DNA from 3 places in the Streptomyces sp. NPDC051561 genome. Region 2 is predicted to be linked to each of the others. Evidence: riboswitches for the same ligand, from Rfam matches in the RefSeq annotation. Region 2 holds a riboswitch; each other region holds the start of a gene.
What was found. A riboswitch is a leader RNA that binds a small molecule or an ion and turns the genes downstream of it on or off. The one in region 2 is predicted to bind thiamine pyrophosphate.
Positions count from the first base shown of each region.

Region 1: it holds a riboswitch for thiamine pyrophosphate, as region 2 does, so the genes downstream of both, thiO (glycine oxidase ThiO) here and thiM (hydroxyethylthiazole kinase) in region 2, are expected to answer to the same signal.
Region 3: it holds a riboswitch for thiamine pyrophosphate, as region 2 does, so the genes downstream of both, thiC (phosphomethylpyrimidine synthase ThiC) here and thiM (hydroxyethylthiazole kinase) in region 2, are expected to answer to the same signal.

Region 1 covers NZ_JBITDM010000003.1:55,381-60,594, forward strand. Annotated here, with positions in the region: gene ACIA73_RS08255 (Rv2175c family DNA-binding protein) at 1-156, opposite strand, end outside; gene ACIA73_RS08260 (NAD(P)/FAD-dependent oxidoreductase) at 227-1,396, opposite strand; gene ACIA73_RS08265 (hypothetical protein) at 1,492-1,836, opposite strand; TPP riboswitch at 1,933-2,045, shown strand; gene thiO (glycine oxidase ThiO) at 2,043-3,224, shown strand; gene thiS (sulfur carrier protein ThiS) at 3,221-3,439, shown strand; gene ACIA73_RS08280 (thiazole synthase) at 3,446-4,240, shown strand; gene pknB (Stk1 family PASTA domain-containing Ser/Thr kinase) at 4,384-5,214, shown strand, end outside.
Region 2 covers NZ_JBITDM010000035.1:27,325-32,538, reverse strand. Annotated here, with positions in the region: gene ACIA73_RS39175 (purine-cytosine permease family protein) at 1-96, opposite strand, end outside; gene tenA (thiaminase II) at 93-782, opposite strand; gene thiD (bifunctional hydroxymethylpyrimidine kinase/phosphomethylpyrimidine kinase) at 788-1,624, opposite strand; gene thiE (thiamine phosphate synthase) at 1,621-2,259, opposite strand; gene thiM (hydroxyethylthiazole kinase) at 2,487-3,317, opposite strand; TPP riboswitch at 3,311-3,440, opposite strand; gene ligD (non-homologous end-joining DNA ligase) at 4,526-5,214, opposite strand, start outside.
Region 3 covers NZ_JBITDM010000010.1:39,171-44,384, reverse strand. Annotated here, with positions in the region: gene thiC (phosphomethylpyrimidine synthase ThiC) at 1-1,457, opposite strand, end outside; TPP riboswitch at 1,450-1,586, opposite strand; gene ACIA73_RS22475 (YibE/F family protein) at 1,660-3,066, shown strand; gene ACIA73_RS22470 (SsgA family sporulation/cell division regulator) at 3,141-3,575, opposite strand; gene ACIA73_RS22465 (IclR family transcriptional regulator) at 3,675-4,547, opposite strand; gene ACIA73_RS22460 (DUF5326 family protein) at 4,747-4,983, opposite strand; gene ACIA73_RS22455 (cupin domain-containing protein) at 5,214-5,214, opposite strand, start outside.

The DNA of each region.
Region 1 (5,214 bases), on a different contig from region 2:
GAGCGCACGGTTCTCACCGCGTCGTACGGCGATGAGCTGGCCGTCCTTCACCAGCTGCCGCACCTTCGTCACCTCCAGGTCGAGCATCTCCGCGATGTCGGGGAGGTGGAGCCAGGCGGGGACGAGGGCTTCGATCTTTGCGTCAATCTCGGTCACAGGACAAGCGTGCCATCCAGGACTGACAGCCGGTAATCGGGAGCGGCGGAAAGTACCGCCGCCCAGGCTCTCACGGCCTGCGTACCGCCGACTTCAGCGGTACGCAGGGGTCGGCGGCCGGCCCCGGGTCCAGTACCGCCCCCGCCTCGACCAGCTTGCGCCCCTGCGCCAGGTCGCGCGGGCGACCCACCGCGAGCAGCGCCACCAGCACCCCGTCCCGCAGCCAGCACACCGACCAGGCGGGGCTCGCGGGGTCGCCGCGCCAGACCATGCGGTCGGCGTCCGCGTGATGACCGACGTACTGGACGAAGCGCCCGAACTGCTCGGACCAGAAGTACGGCACCGGGTCGTAGACCAGCGGGGTGCCGCCCAGGATGTTGGCGGCGACCGTGCGGGGGCCCTGGAGGGCGTTGTCCCAGTGGTGGACCAGCAGCCGCCGCCCGTAGCGGCGGGAGGGGAAGGAGGCGCAGTCCCCTACGGCGTACACCTCGGGGACGCTGGTGCGCAGGTACGCGTCCGCGGTGACCGAGCCGTCCGGGCCCAGCTCGATGCCGGAGCCCTCCAGCCAGGCGGTGGCGGGTCTGGCGCCGATGCCGACGACGACCGCGCCTGCCGGGATGCGGCGGCCGCCGGTGAGGACGACGGCGCCCGGTTCGACGGAGGCGACCCGGGCGTGGGTGAGGAGTTCGGCTCCGCCCTCGGCGTACCAGGCGGCCATCGGGGCGGCGATCTGCGCGGGCATCGTCCCGGCGAGCGGCCGGTCGGCGGCCTCCACCACGGTCACCTTGCAGCCGGCCTCGCGGGCGGCGGTGGTGAACTCGGCGCCGATCCAGCCCGCCCCGACCACCACCACCTCGCTCTGCGCGTCCAGCACCGGCCGCAGCCGCTGCGCGTCGTCCAGGGTGCGCAGCAGATGGACGCCGGGGACGCCGACGGTGCCGGGCAGGGTGAGGGGGTCCGCGCCGGTGGCCAGCACCAGGGTGTCGTACGGCAGCGGGCCGGTCAGGGTGTCGATCTCGCGGTCGGCGGGACGTACCCCCGTCACCTCGCAGCCGAGGCGCAGCTCCACGCCGAGCGCCGCGAAGTCGACCTCGAAGGCCGAGCCCTCGGCCTTGCCGAGCAGTACCGCCTTGGACAGCGGCGGCCGGTCGTACGGCTGGTGCGGTTCGGCCCCGATCAGTACCAGGGACCCCGCGAAGCCCTGCTCGCGCAGGGCGACAGCGGTCTGCACCCCGGCCATGCCCGCGCCGACGACGACGATTCGCTTCTGCTCGCTCACCCGACCACCTTACGTATCTGACAGACCGTCAGGGACAGGCCCCCTCGGCCGGGGCCTCACCCGGCGGGCACTTCCTCGACCGTGCTGGTGCCGCTGCCCTCCTGGGACTCCCATGCCCAGCGCTCCTCCAGCCGCACTCGACCGTCCGCGAGGAGCGTGACCGTGGACAGACAATGCCCAGAAGACGTCGTTCCATCCTGCTTCAGCTGTACGTAGCGGAAGTCGAGCCGGTCCCCCGCGCGCGTGCCCACCAGGTGCCCGCGTACGACGTCACCGCCCGTGTACTCGGCCCAGATCCGGCCGTCCTGCTCGTGATAGTGGAACCGGGTACGGGTACCGACCTGCCCCGGCGCCTGGTCGGCGACCGGTGCGAGGACGAGTCCGTCCAGTGAACGAGGCACAGCGACCGCTCCCTCAGAGCCTGTTGAGGCCAACCACTAGGGTGGCGACCGGAAACCATTCCCGGGGGACGCCCCCGAACTCCCAGAACAATAGAAGACCGCACTCACGGGAGCCCGGCCGACCGGGCTGAGAGGGAGGCTGACCAGGCCTCCGACCGTACGAACCTGATCCGGGTCATGCCGGCGAAGGGAGGGGCTGGACGCCCATGCACACATATCCGAGAAAGCCTTACGACGTCCTGGTCGTCGGGGGCGGAATCATCGGCCTCGTCACGGCCTGGCGGGCCGCCGGGCGCGGTCTGCGCACCGCGCTCATCGACCCCGAACCGGGTGGCGGCGCCGCCCGGGTGGCGGCCGGAATGCTCGCCGCCGTCACCGAACTCCACTACGGCGAGCAGACTCTGCTCGGCCTCAACCTGGCCTCCGCCCGCCGCTATCCGGACTTCGTCGCGGAGCTGGAGGAGGCGACCGGCCTGGGCACCGGCTACCGCGCGTGCGGCACGCTGGCCGTCGCCCTGGACGCCGACGACCGCGCCCACCTGCGCGACCTGCACGCCCTGCAACGGCAGTCCGGCCTGGAGTCGGAGTGGCTGAGCGGGCGCGAGTGCCGCCGGCTGGAGCCGATGCTGGCGCCGGGCGTGCGCGGCGGGCTGCGGGTGGACGGCGACCACCAGATCGACCCCCGCCGGCTGGCCGCCGCCCTGCTGACGGCCTGCGAGCGGGCCGGGGTGACCGTGCACCGTACGACCGTCACCGCACTTCGTGTCGTGCGGGACCGGGCGGCCGGCGCACTGCTCGCGGACGGCACCGAGCTGGTCGCCGACCAGGTGGTGCTCGCCGCCGGGAGCCTCAGCGGGCAGCTCGCCGGGGTGCCGGACGAGGTGCTCGTGCCGGTACGTCCGGTGAAGGGGCAGGTGCTGCGGCTGACGGTGCCGCCCGCGTACGCCCCGTTCCTGAGCCGGACGGTTCGGGCGGTGGTGCGCGGCAGCCACGTCTACCTGGTTCCGCGCGAGAACGGCGAACTCGTCGTCGGCGCCACCACCGAGGAGCTCGGCTGGGACACCACGGTCACCGCGGGCGGCGTCTACGAGCTGCTGCGCGACGCCCATGAACTGGTCCCCGGCATCACCGAACTCCCGCTCACCGAGACCCGCGCGGGCCTGCGCCCCGCCTCCCCCGACAACGCCCCGCTGCTGGGCCCCACCGCCCTGCCCGGCCTGCACCTGGCCACCGGGCACTACCGCAACGGGGTGCTGCTGACCCCGATCACCGGGGAGGTGATGGCGGAGGTGCTGACCACGGGTGAACTCATCCACGAGGCGCGGCCGTTCACGCCGCGACGGTTCACTTCCCTGCCTGCCGATGTACGTGAGGAGCAGCCCGCATGAGCCCCGAGACCGTACTGACCGTGTCCGTGAACGGCGAGCGGCGCGAGCTGCCCACCGGCACGACCCTCTCCGCTCTCGTCGCCTCCCTCACCCGCGCCCGGGCGGGCGTGGCGGCGGCACTCAACGAAACCGTGGTCCCGCGCGGGCGGTGGACGGACACCGCCCTGACCGACGGCGACCGCGTCGAAGTACTCACCGCAGTCCAGGGAGGCTGATCCTTGATGGCCGACGACCTTTTCGAACTGGGCGGGGTCCCCTTCTCCTCCCGGCTGATCATGGGAACGGGCGGGGCGCCCAGCCTGGACGTCCTGGAACGCTCCCTGATCGCCTCCGGCACCGAGCTGACAACGGTCGCGATGCGGCGGCTGGACCCTTCCGTGCAGGGGTCCGTCCTCTCCGTTCTTGAGCGGCTCGGGATCCGGGTGCTGCCCAATACGGCGGGCTGCTTCACGTCCGGCGAGGCGGTGCTGACCGCCCGGCTGGCCCGCGAGGCGCTCGGCACCCACTGGGTGAAGCTGGAGGTGATCGCCGACGAGCGGACCCTGCTGCCGGACCCCGTCGAGCTGCTGGACGCGGCGGAGGTGCTGGTCGACGACGGCTTCACGGTCCTGCCCTACACCAACGACGATCCGGTGCTGGCGCGGAAGCTGGAGGACGTGGGGTGTGCGGCGGTGATGCCGCTGGGCTCACCGATCGGGTCGGGTCTCGGCATCCGCAACCCCCACAACTTCGAACTGATCGTGGAGCGGGCGGGGGTGCCGGTGATCCTCGACGCGGGCGCGGGTACGGCGTCGGACGCGACGCTGGCGATGGAGCTGGGCTGCGCGGGTGTGATGCTCGCCTCGGCGGTGACCCGCGCCCAGGAGCCGGTGCTGATGGCGGAGGCCATGCGCCGCGGTGTCGAGGCGGGCCGCCTCGCGTACCGCGCCGGCCGCATCCCCCGCCGGCACTTCGCGCTGGCGTCGTCGCCGGGCGCGGGGGTCGCGGCCTTCGATCCGGAGCGGCCGGCGTTCTGAGCCGGGCGGCCGGGCGCGCAGGGGGGGGAGGGGCGGCGGGGACTGTGGCACCGCCGCCCCTCCCCTGTTACAGCTCGGCTTCAGTCCGGCACCTGGGACCGCACCCCGTCCGCCCCTCCCCCCACCCCTCGTAGACTCCCTTCGTGGATACGACCCTTCAGGACCCCCTCGTCGGGCAGCTGCTCGACAGCCGCTATCGCGTCGAGGCACGGATCGCCGTCGGCGGGATGGCCACGGTCTACCGGGCCGTCGACACCCGCCTCGACCGCGTGCTCGCCCTCAAGGTGATGCACCTGGCGCTCGCCGAGGACGCGTCCTTCGTCGACCGGTTCATCCGGGAGGCGAAGTCCATCGCGCACCTCGCGCACCCGAATGTGGTCGCGGTCTTCGACCAGGGCACCGACGGAAGCTACGTCTACCTCGCGATGGAGTACATCGCGGGCTGCACCCTGCGCGACGTCCTGCGCGAGCGCGGTGCCCTCCAGCCCCGAGCCGCCCTCGACATCCTGGAGCCCGTGCTCGCCGCCCTCGGCGCCGCGCACCGGGCCGGGTTCGTCCACCGCGACATGAAGCCGGAGAACGTCCTGATAGGGGACGACGGCCGGGTGAAGGTCGCCGACTTCGGTCTCGTACGTTCCGTGGACACGGTCACCAGCACCACCGGGTCCGTCCTGGGCACGGTCTCCTATCTGGCGCCCGAACAGATCGAGCACGGCACCACCGACACCCGCGCCGACGTCTACGCCTGCGGCGTGGTCCTCTACGAGATGCTGACCGGCGCCAAGCCGCACTCCGGCGGCACCCCCGCCCAGGTCCTCTACAAGCACCTCAACGAGGACGTCCCGCCGCCCTCAGCCGTGGTACCCGGGCTGGCCCTCGAACTCGACGAGCTGGTGGCCAGTGCCACCACCCGCAATCCGGCGGCCCGCCCGTTCGACGCGGTCGAGCTGCTCGGGCAGGCCAGGGAGGCGCGG
Region 2 (5,214 bases):
GCCGGACAGGACCTTGGGCGTGGGCTGGTCGAGGGTGAGCGGCGCCTCGTTCGCCGGGGCAGGCCCCGAGGTAGTGGGTTCGGTGCCGGTCGTCACTTCGCGGGCTCCGCATCCTGGGCGGGAGCGGTCCCGAAAGGCCAGGACTCGACGCGCCAGGCGGCGTCCCAGAACATCCACTCCCAGGTGGAGGCGGTGGTGAAGACCGTACGCATCCGTGCCCGGGTGGCCGGGTCGGCCTGGTCCGCAAGCCGGTTGACGATTCCTCGGGCGTGCGCGGTGGCGGCCTCGAACTCCTCGTCGGCGTACGTGCCGATCCAGTCGCCGTAGGGGTGGGCGGCGAGGTCGCCGGCCTGTTCCAGCAGCGCCCGGCCCACCTCTGCGTAGATCCAGAAGCAGGGCAGTACCGCGGCGGCCAGCTCGGCATAGCCCTGGGTGTGGGCCACGGAGAGCAGGTAGGAGGTGTATCCGGTGCAGGTGGGGGAGGGGGTCCAGGCATCGACGTCGACGACGTTGCTCTGGTGCAGGGAGCTCTCGACGACGATGGCGTCGTGGGCGTGCTGCGCGAAGAACGCGATGTCCTCGGGCCGGTCCGCCTTCGCGGCTGCGCTGGCCAGCGCGCGGGCGTAGTCGCGCAAGTAGTGGGCGTCCTGGGCCAGGTAGTAGACGAACTTCTCCCGGTCCAGGGTGCCGTCGCCGAGGCCGGTGACGAACGGCAGCTTGTCGATGGCCGCACGTATCTCGGCCGTGGCCATCCACAGCTCGTCGCAGAAGGTGGTGGTCATGGGGCTCAGCTCCAGTACTGGTGGAAGTGGTGGACGGGGCCGTGACCGCGGCCGACACGCAGGGTGTCGGCCGCGCGCAGGGCCCCGGTGAGGTACTCCTTCGCGGCGCGGACAGCGGTGTGCCAGTCGTCGTGCTGCGGGCGGAGGGCGGCGATCGCGGCGGAGAGGGTGCAGCCGGTGCCATGGGTGTTGCGCGTGTTCACGCGGGGTGCGGACAGCTCGGTCACGTCTGTGCCGTACGTCACGTCTGGTCTGTACGTACTGTCGACGAGGATGTCGACGGACTCGGCGTCGTGCGTGTGGTGGCCGCCCTTGAGGAGGACGCGCCTGGCACCGGTTTCGAGGAGTGCGCGGGCCTGCTCGACGGCCTCGGCGCGGTTCCTTGCGGCGGCGGCGCCGAGAAGGTCACCGGCCTCGGGAAGGTTGGGGGTGATGAGGTCGGCGAGGGGCAGGAGACGGTCCCGCAGCACCGCCACCGCATCGGTCTCCAGAAGGCGGTGACCGCTGGTCGAGACCATGACGGGGTCGAGGACGACGTAGCGCGGGCGGTGCCGCTCCAGGGCGTCCGCGACGGCCGCGGCGAGGGCGGCGTCGGCCAGCATTCCGATCTTGACCGCGTCCACCGGGACGTCGGCGAAAAGAGTGTCGAGCTGCTCGGTGACGAAGGCCGGGGGCACGGTGTGGATGCCGGTGACGCCCTGCGTGTTCTGCGCGGTCAGGGCCGTCAGGACTGCCGTTCCGTACGCCCCGTTCGCGGAGAACGCCTTCAGGTCGGCCTGGATCCCGGCGCCGCCCGAGGGGTCACTGGCGGCGATGGTGAGGGCGATGGGCGGGGTGGTCACGAGGAGACCTCCTGGCGCAGGGCGTGGACGAGGGAACGGGCTGCGGCCTCGGGGTCGCGCTGCCCGCATACCGCGCTGACGACGGCGATCCCGGCCGCACCGCTTCTCACGACCGCGGCAGCCTCGGACACGTCGATGCCGCCGATGGCCACGCAGGGCAGCAGGCTCTCCCGGACGATCCGGGCCAGGCCGCCCGGTCCGAGCGGGGCGTCCGCGTCGGGCTTGGTGGACTGCGGGAACACCGGGCCGACCCCGAGGTGGTCGACGGCGTCCGGCACGTGCGCCAGCTGCTCGGGGCGGCTGACGGACAGGCCGACGTACGCATGGGGGCCGAGCAGGCGCCGGGCGGTCTCGGGGGAGACGTCCCGCTGCCCGAGGTGGACGCCGTCGGCGTCCAGCCAGACCGCGACGTCCAGGCGGTCGTTGACGATCAGGGGGACGCCGGTGCCGACGAGCTCGGCCTGGATCGCCCGGCCGAGCGAGAACAGCGTGCGGGCGTCCGCGTCCGAATCGCGCAACTGGACAGCGGTGACACCGCCCTTGACGGCGGCTGCCACGGTGGCGGCGACACCACGGTCGCCGCAGAGGCGGGTGTCGGTGACGAGGTACAGGGACAGGTCGAGAGAAGGTCGCATGGGTGGGTCCTTGGTGGTCTCCCTGCCGGGGGGGGCATGGGAAGCGCATCGGGAGGCACAGGGCAAGGAAGGGCCCTGGCGTGCAGGAACCTTGAGTCGTCCACAGGCGGGAGCGTGGGGGAGGGGAGGTCGGCTGGTGTCGGGGTCGCCCCCCGGGCGGGCGCAGGCTGTTCAGCGGGTGGCGTCCAGGCCGCCGCTCATCACAGAACCCCTCAACACCCGCCTGCTCAGCGCAGGTTGACTGCCTCGGTGAGTCGGTCAGGGCCGAGCTCGTACAGAGCGTCGATCAGTGCGACCGCGAACGTGCCGGGCCCCGCAGAGCGGGTAGCGGCGTCCTCCGCGGCCACGGTGAGCAGACAGGTCGCGGCAGCGGCGGCCAGCAGCGCGTCGCCGGTGACGGCCGTACAGGCGGCCACCAGAGCACCCAGCGCACAGCCCGTTCCCGTCACCAGAGGCAGCAGCGGGTGCCCGTTGGCCAGGCGCACCACCCGCGTCCCGTCCGTGAGGACGTCCTCCGGGCCGCTCACCGCCACCGCGCAGCCGTAACGCCTGGCCAGCGCGGTGGCCGCGGCGAGTGCCGCCTCGGGTACGTCCGTGCTGTCCACGCCGCGCCCGCCCGGGCCGCCGTCCAGCGCCAGGATCTCGGAAGGATTGCCGCGAACGACCGCCGGGGGCGCGCTGTCCAGCAGTTCACGGGCGAGTGCGGTGCGCCAGGGCAGCGGACCGACGGCCACCGGGTCGAGCACCCACGGCCGCCCGGCCCCTCCCGCTTCCCCGACCGCGACACGCATCGCCTCGGCCGTCACGGACGTCACCGTCCCCAGGTTCACCAGGACACCCCCGGCCACCCGGGCCAGTGCTCCGGCCTCCTCCGCGCTGTGCACCATCGCGGGGGTGGCCCCTGCGGCGAGCAGTACGTTCGCGGTGAACTGCGACACCACGACGTTGGTCAGGCAGTGCACGAGGGGTGCGGAGGCCCGCAGCGACGCGATCACGTCCGCCACCGCATCACGGGAGACGGCAGCGCCGCGCTGAGCGGATATGACGGCAGGATCCATCGTCAACACCCTTCCTACGCCGGCATTACCCGGTCCAGGTTCATGCGGTCGGCGGAAAGGGGAGCAAACAACTCCCGTCCGCCCTCTCAGCCCGGCTACTCCCGAGCTCCCGCGGTGGTCGCTACGCAATGTACCTCCTTCACGAACGGGAGTTCGCACTCGGGGCACCACACGAAACGACAGGGATCTGCGGACGGAACCGGCTGGCGCCGTCCAGCGAACCTCCAGCGAACAACGGGCACTTTTCAGCCCTGTCCAGGCCTTGGGCCACACTCCGGCGAGCAGTCCACCCACACTGTGCACAGGCCGCGAGAACAGGCCCCGCCGGCAGGGGAGTTCGGTGTGCCACCCGGTCCCGACCGCGCAGCGGTCGACCCGACACGGCTCCGCACCGACCGAGGCCGGTGTGATTCACCGGGTGTAGTACGGGAGCAAGTGAATACTGGGGTTTGCCACGGATTGTGGACATCTCTTGAGAGCCGGATTGTGGGATCCGGTCAGGAGGTGTTCTGGTGGGTACTGCCCGGTATTCAGAAGAGTTCAAGCGGGATGCGGTCGCGCTGGTCGCGAGCGCATGCGGGCCACGCGGCGACCTGATTCCAGGACTCGACCATCCGGTCGGTCCGCCACCTCGCTAGCCGTTCATAGCACCAGCGCACCCCACGGGCCCCGGTCTCCTCGGGAGCTCTGACGGCTCTGGACTATCAAGCGGTCACCGTGCGGCGGGCTCGCACCACCAACACCAACGAGTGATCAAGCGGACAGTGTTGACGGTGGTGGCAACCTCGAAGACACCGAACGCCGCCGCTCTGGATAAGGGTTCGTCATAGGGGTTCGTCCTCTCCGAGATGCGAGGACTTCGGCACCGAACGCCTGGCGCACCGATGAGTTTCCTGCACTGCGGCGGCCCTATTGGCAGCAACGCACACCACGGCAGTACGGCCCTTACGTGAACCGGAGAGACAAGCATGGCAACAGCGCGAGAGCAGTCGGCCGGAGCCGAGGCCCGAGTCACCTCCGCCGACGGCACCGAGATCGCATTCGAGCAGTCGGGCCGCGGGCCGGCCGTCGTCCTGGTTGCCTCGGCACTGGCAGACCGCTCGGACACGACCAAACTCGCGACTCTCCTCGCCCACCACTTCGCTGTGATCAACTACGACCGGCGCGGACGCGGTGCCAGCGGGGACGCGGTGCCAGCGGGGACGCCGCTACTTACGCCCCCGACCGCGAGATTGAAGACATCGCCGCGTTGATCGAACACGTCGGCGGCGTGCGGTCGGCCCCGGTGTGTCCAGCTCGTCCCAGTCCAACGGCACCGCCACGGGCGCACCCGGCCTGGACCGTACGGCGAAAGGAGCGACGACGGTCTGGGCATAGCCGTTGCGTGCGACGTCCAGGTACAGCCGCCCCCTGCGGGCCTCTTTGCGCCCCTCGGTCGTCAGTTCCCGCGGGTGCCGCACCACCAGCGTCTTCGCGGCCGCGCGGGCGAACGTCAGTATGTCGTCGGCGTCGTCGCGTCGGTTCAGCCGTACGACGACGTGCAGTCCGCGCGAGCCGGTGGTCATCAGACCGGACGGCAGGTCCAGCTCGTCGAGCAGCGTGTGCAGCTGGTGGGCGGCACGGCGGACCGGCGCGAAGTCGTCGACGGGCGGGTCGAGGTCGAAAACCAGCCGGTCGGGGCGGCGCGGCTCGTCGGCGCGGCTCAGCCAGCGGTGCGGGTTGATGCAAGCCTGGCTCGCGGGGTAGACCAGCGTCGCGGTGTCGTCGCACACGACGTGCGTGACTCCGCCGCCCTCCTTGGCCACCGGAGCACGGTGGATCCAGTCGGGAAAGTAGTCGGGGACCTCCTTCTGATAGAAGCGGCTTCCGTCGATGCCGTCCGGCATCCGCTCCAGCA
Region 3 (5,214 bases), on a different contig from region 2:
TGCGCGGCGATCTTGTAGGTGATCACGCCGGTCTTCACGTCGTCCCGGTTGGGCAGCCCGAGGTGCTCCTTGGGGGTGACGTAGCAGAGCATCGCGGTGCCCCACCAGGCGATCATCGCGGCGCCGATGCCGGAGGTGATGTGGTCGTAGGCGGGTGCCACATCGGTGGTCAGCGGGCCGAGCGTGTAGAACGGCGCCTCCTCGCAGATCTCCTGCTGAAGGTCGATGTTCTCCTTGATCTTGTGCATCGGGACGTGCCCCGGGCCCTCGATCATGGTCTGTACGTTGAAACGCTTGGCGATCGTGTTGAGTTCCCCGAGCGTCTTCAACTCGGCGAACTGGGCCTCGTCGTTGGCGTCCGCAATCGAGCCCGGGCGCAGTCCGTCGCCGAGGGAGTACGTCACGTCGTACGCCGCGAGGATCTCGCAGAGCTCCTCGAAGTTCTCGTACAGGAACGACTCCTTGTGGTGCGCCAGGCACCAGGCTGCCATGATCGAACCGCCGCGCGAGACGATGCCGGTCTTGCGGCGCGCGGTCATCGGGACGTAGGCGAGACGCACGCCCGCGTGGACCGTCATGTAGTCCACGCCCTGCTCGGCCTGCTCGATGATGGTGTCCTTGTAGATCTCCCAGGTCAGGTCCTCGGCGCGGCCGTCGACCTTTTCGAGTGCCTGGTAGAGCGGGACGGTGCCGATCGGGACCGGCGCGTTGCGCAGGATCCACTCGCGGGTGGTGTGGATGTTGCGGCCGGTGGAGAGGTCCATGACCGTGTCGGCGCCCCACTTGGTCGCCCAGGTCATCTTGTCCACCTCCTCCTCGATGGAGGAGGTGACCGCGGAATTGCCGATGTTTGCGTTGACTTTCACCAGGAACCGCTTGCCGATGATCATCGGCTCGATCTCCGGGTGGTTCACGTTCGCGGGCAACACCGCGCGCCCGGCGGCGATTTCCTCCCGTACGACCTCGGGCGCAACATTCTCCCGGATGGCCACGTACTCCATCTCCGGGGTGATCTCACCGCGCCGTGCGTACGCGAGCTGGGTCACCGCGCGGCCGTCGCGGCCCCGGCGGGGCTGGCGGGGGCGGCCGGGGAAGACCGCGTCCAGGTTCTTGAGTCCGCCGCGCGGCGAGGTGTGCTTGATGCCGTCGTCCTCGGGGCGGGCCGGCCTGCCCGCGTACTCCTCGGTGTCGCCCCGGCTGATGATCCAGTTCTCGCGCAGCGGTGCGAGTCCGCGGCGCACGTCCGTCTCGATCGACGGGTCGGTGTACGGGCCGGACGTGTCGTACAGCGTCACGTCCTTGCCGTTGGTCAGGTGCACCTGACGGACCGGCACCCGGAGGTCGGGGCGCGAGCCGTCGACGTATCCCTTGTGCCAGCCGGGCTTCCGCTCACCCTCGGCGGCGTTGTCGCGGCGGTTCTCGCCGTGGGCAGGCGTGCGTGCATCCATCGTGGTCATGAGACCTACTCCCTACGCCGGCATTACCCGGTAACAGGTTCGGCGGTCGACGCAGCCGTTGTCCGTACGCATGTGTACGGAGGTCAGCGCCCTCTCAGCCCGGTGCTCCGAGCTCCCGCGTGTGCAAAGGTTTTGCCCCACGCTAACGCCATCCCGGCCACGCTGAACAGAGGGCCCCTGCCGTTCTTGCGATGATCGGTCGGTGACCCCACCGCAGCCACCCCCACACGACCCGTCCCCGCAGACGCCCCCTCAGCCCCCCGTCCCACCTGTTCCCTCGCATAGCCACAGCCACAGTCACGGCCCTGCGGCGCCCGTCTCCAAGCACCTGCGCAAGGTGATCGCGGCGGTGCTGATCCCCTTCGCCACGGCGGTTCTGGTCGGGCTCACGATGCTCTGGCCGGGAGGGGCGCCCGCCCACGAGCGCACCGGGGTCGGCTTCGACCGGCAGACCGAGAAGGGGCAGGTCGTCCAGGTCCAGAACATCGACTGCAAGGACGCCAATGTCGCCCCGCAGTCCCCCCAGACCCCCGGCACCGGAACCGCTGACCCGGGCGGAGGCGGCCCCTCCGCCGCGCCCGACAAGGGAACCTGCAAGAAGGCGACGATCGAGGTCGAATCGGGTGCGGACAAGGGCCGCACCTTCACCGAGATCGTCCAGCCCGGCGCCCCACGGCAGTTGAAACAGGGTCAGGGAGTCGTCGTCGCGTACGCGCCCGACGCGCCCAAGGATCTGCAGTACTCCGTCATCGACGTGAACCGGAAGCTTCCGCTCACCCTGCTCGCCGGGATCTTCGCCGTGGCGGTGGTGCTGGTCGGCCGGATGAAGGGGCTGATGGCGCTGGTCGCGCTGGTCGCTTCCTTCGCGGTGCTGACGCTGTTCATCCTCCCGGCCATCCTTCAGGGGTCGAATCCGCTGGTGGTGGCGGTGGTCGGGGCCAGCGCCATCATGCTGATCGCGCTGTACGCCTGCCACGGGTTCACCGCCCGCACCTCCGTGGCCGTCATCGGCACGCTGATCTCGCTGCTGCTGATCGGGCTGCTCGGCTCGCTCTTCATCGGCTGGGCGTTCCTGTCGGGCAACATCGACGACAACACCGGGCTGATCCACAGCCTCTACCCGTCGATCGACATGAGCGGCCTGCTCCTCGCCGGCGTCATCATCGGCTCGCTCGGTGTCCTCGACGACGTCACGGTCACCCAGACCTCCGCGGTGTGGGAACTCCACCAGGCCGACCCGAGGATGGGCCCGCGAGCCCTCTACCGGGCGGGCATCCGGATCGGCCGCGACCACATCGCTTCGGTGGTGAACACCCTGGTCCTGGCCTATGCGGGCGCCGCTCTGCCGCTGCTGCTGCTCTTCTCGATCGCCCAGAGCAGTGTGGGAACGGTCGCCAACAGCGAGCTGGTCGCGGAGGAGATCGTGCGCACCCTGGTCGGCTCGATCGGACTGGTCGCCTCGGTGCCGGTGACGACGGCGCTGGCCGCGCTGGTGGTCTCGGCGGACAAGTCGGGGGCGGGGGCCGGCCGGAGTGCGAGCGCCGGTGAGGGCTCCGGTGCTACGGCGGTTTCGGTACGGAGCGGGCGCGGGCGACGCCGTAAGGCCTGAGGCGGCGGCCGGATCGCTCCCGGCCGCCGCCTCTGTCGTGAAACCCCATGAACTACCCGATCTCGGGCGTTGCTTCAGCCCGCGTTCTCCTCGGCGAGAATCCGGCCCAACTCGTCCTCCAGGCACCCGGCATAGTCACTCTGCGTGTGCTCCTGGCCGAGTGGCACGAGTTTGTCGGTGCGGTCGAGGAAGGCCACCAGCGGCGCCGCACTCGCCCTGAACAGCGCCCGATCGCTGCCGACCTGAAGGCGGATGTGCACATCGGCCAACTCGTCGGGGTCGGTCGGCCCGATGTGCACATCACCTTCGCCGCAGGGCTCGTTGATTCCGTCGACCAGCAGCTCGCGACCGAAAGCCCAGGTCACAGGGGCATCTCCGGGCAGGTGGAAGGTCAGGCGGATCGCGTAGGGGTCCTTCGCCTCGTACATGAGCTCCACCGGAATACGAAAGGAGAGCTCCTCCGAGACGAGGAAGCTCATCATCACCTCTGCCTGAACCGACTCGCGCATCGCCAACCCTGCCGTAGATGGAAGTGGTCGGAACGATCGCTTCCGGCCCTCTTGACGCCATCGTGCTTCACGCAGTAACAGATCACAAGGAGTGAGTTTTCAGATACTGATAGAGAACATGAGCGAACGGACCACCTCATTGATTTCGCCGCGCAGCCGTTCGATTGCGGGATCCAGGCGGGCCTCACGTGCGACGGGTACGGAGATCGCCATCACGGCGGCCGTCTGACCGATCGTGAGGGGAATCCCGGCGCAGATCGTGCCGAGCGAGTACTCCTGGCGCTCGACCATCGTCTGCATGCGCTCGACCGCTGCCAGCCTGGTCAGCAGGGACGTACCACCACGCACCGTGTACGGGGTGATCGGCTCGACGGGGTGGCGGTCGAGGTGGTCGAGGCGGGAGCGGGCGTCCAACTGGGAGAGCAGGCACTGGCCGATCACATGGGCGTGCGCCGTCTCGCGGAAGTCGGCCCACTCCTCGACGGCGGGATTCGCGGTGCTCTCGGCGAGGGCCGTGACCTCCACCTCGCCCTCGCGGTATACGGCGAAGTACACGGCGACGCCCAGCGTGTCGCGCCAGCGTTCCATCGTCTCGACCACGACCTCGCGGCGAAGCTGACCCGATCCGCCGTGCCCCAGCCGGTTGGCTGCCGGGCCGAGCACGAAAACACCCTGCTCACGACGGAGATATCCCTCGTGGGTCAGGGTGCGCAGCAGGTGGTACGCGGTCGGCAGCGGCAGCCCGGCCTCCCGGGCGAGCTGCTTGGCGGGCGCTCCGTCGGGGTGGTCGCTGACCGCCTCCATCAGGCGCAGCGCGCGCTGCACCGAACCGATCAGGGTGGGGGCCGGGGCGTCGGACGGGGGTGCCGCGGGCGTGGGTACGGAGGCGGAACGCGGCTGAACGGCGGAGCGGGGCTCGGCCGCGGAGCGCGGCTGAACGGCAGAACGAGCGGCGGACTGGGCCGTGGCCATGGGGCACTCCCGGGGTCCCGAAGGGCAATGCGGTCGCCGGGGAGCGGGAGTCCCGGGTGACGGCAGCGGTTTTTCACCCTAACTGCCTTGCCCGGGGCCTCAGTTGCTTTCACGTGTCAGATTCCCCCCGGCGGGCTAACGCCCGTACGGACGGGCTGCCCGCGCCGGGGCCTCGCTGCTCTCCCGTCGCCGGGCCGTCTTACCAGTCGCTCTTGCCCGACGAGCCCGACGAGCCCGAGGAGGACGACATGAACCGTCGTACGACGTAGATCAGACCGCCCACCAGTGCGACCAGCAGCAGCAGCTTGAACAACAGACCGATCAGCGTGCCGATCGCTGAGAGGATCGCACCGCCGAACACCAGCAGGACCAGGGCCGGAATCGCGACCCACTTCACCCAGCCCGGCAGACCCGCGAATACTTCCTTTGCAGCCATTGTCCTTGCCTTTCCCTCGGTCGGTAGGGGACCGGCCCGGTGCCGTGGTGTCCCTTGGATTTCCTGCTTCCGATGCTAGGCGGACGACCACCCCGAGCAGGGGGCCCGCAGCCCTTGAAAGCCCCTGATCCGACCCTGAGGGAATCTCGGGGTGTTTCACGTGAAACACCCCGACGGGCCCTCGCGCGACGCCCCGCCGGGCCCCGCCGTGAAACGCCCCGACTGCCCGCT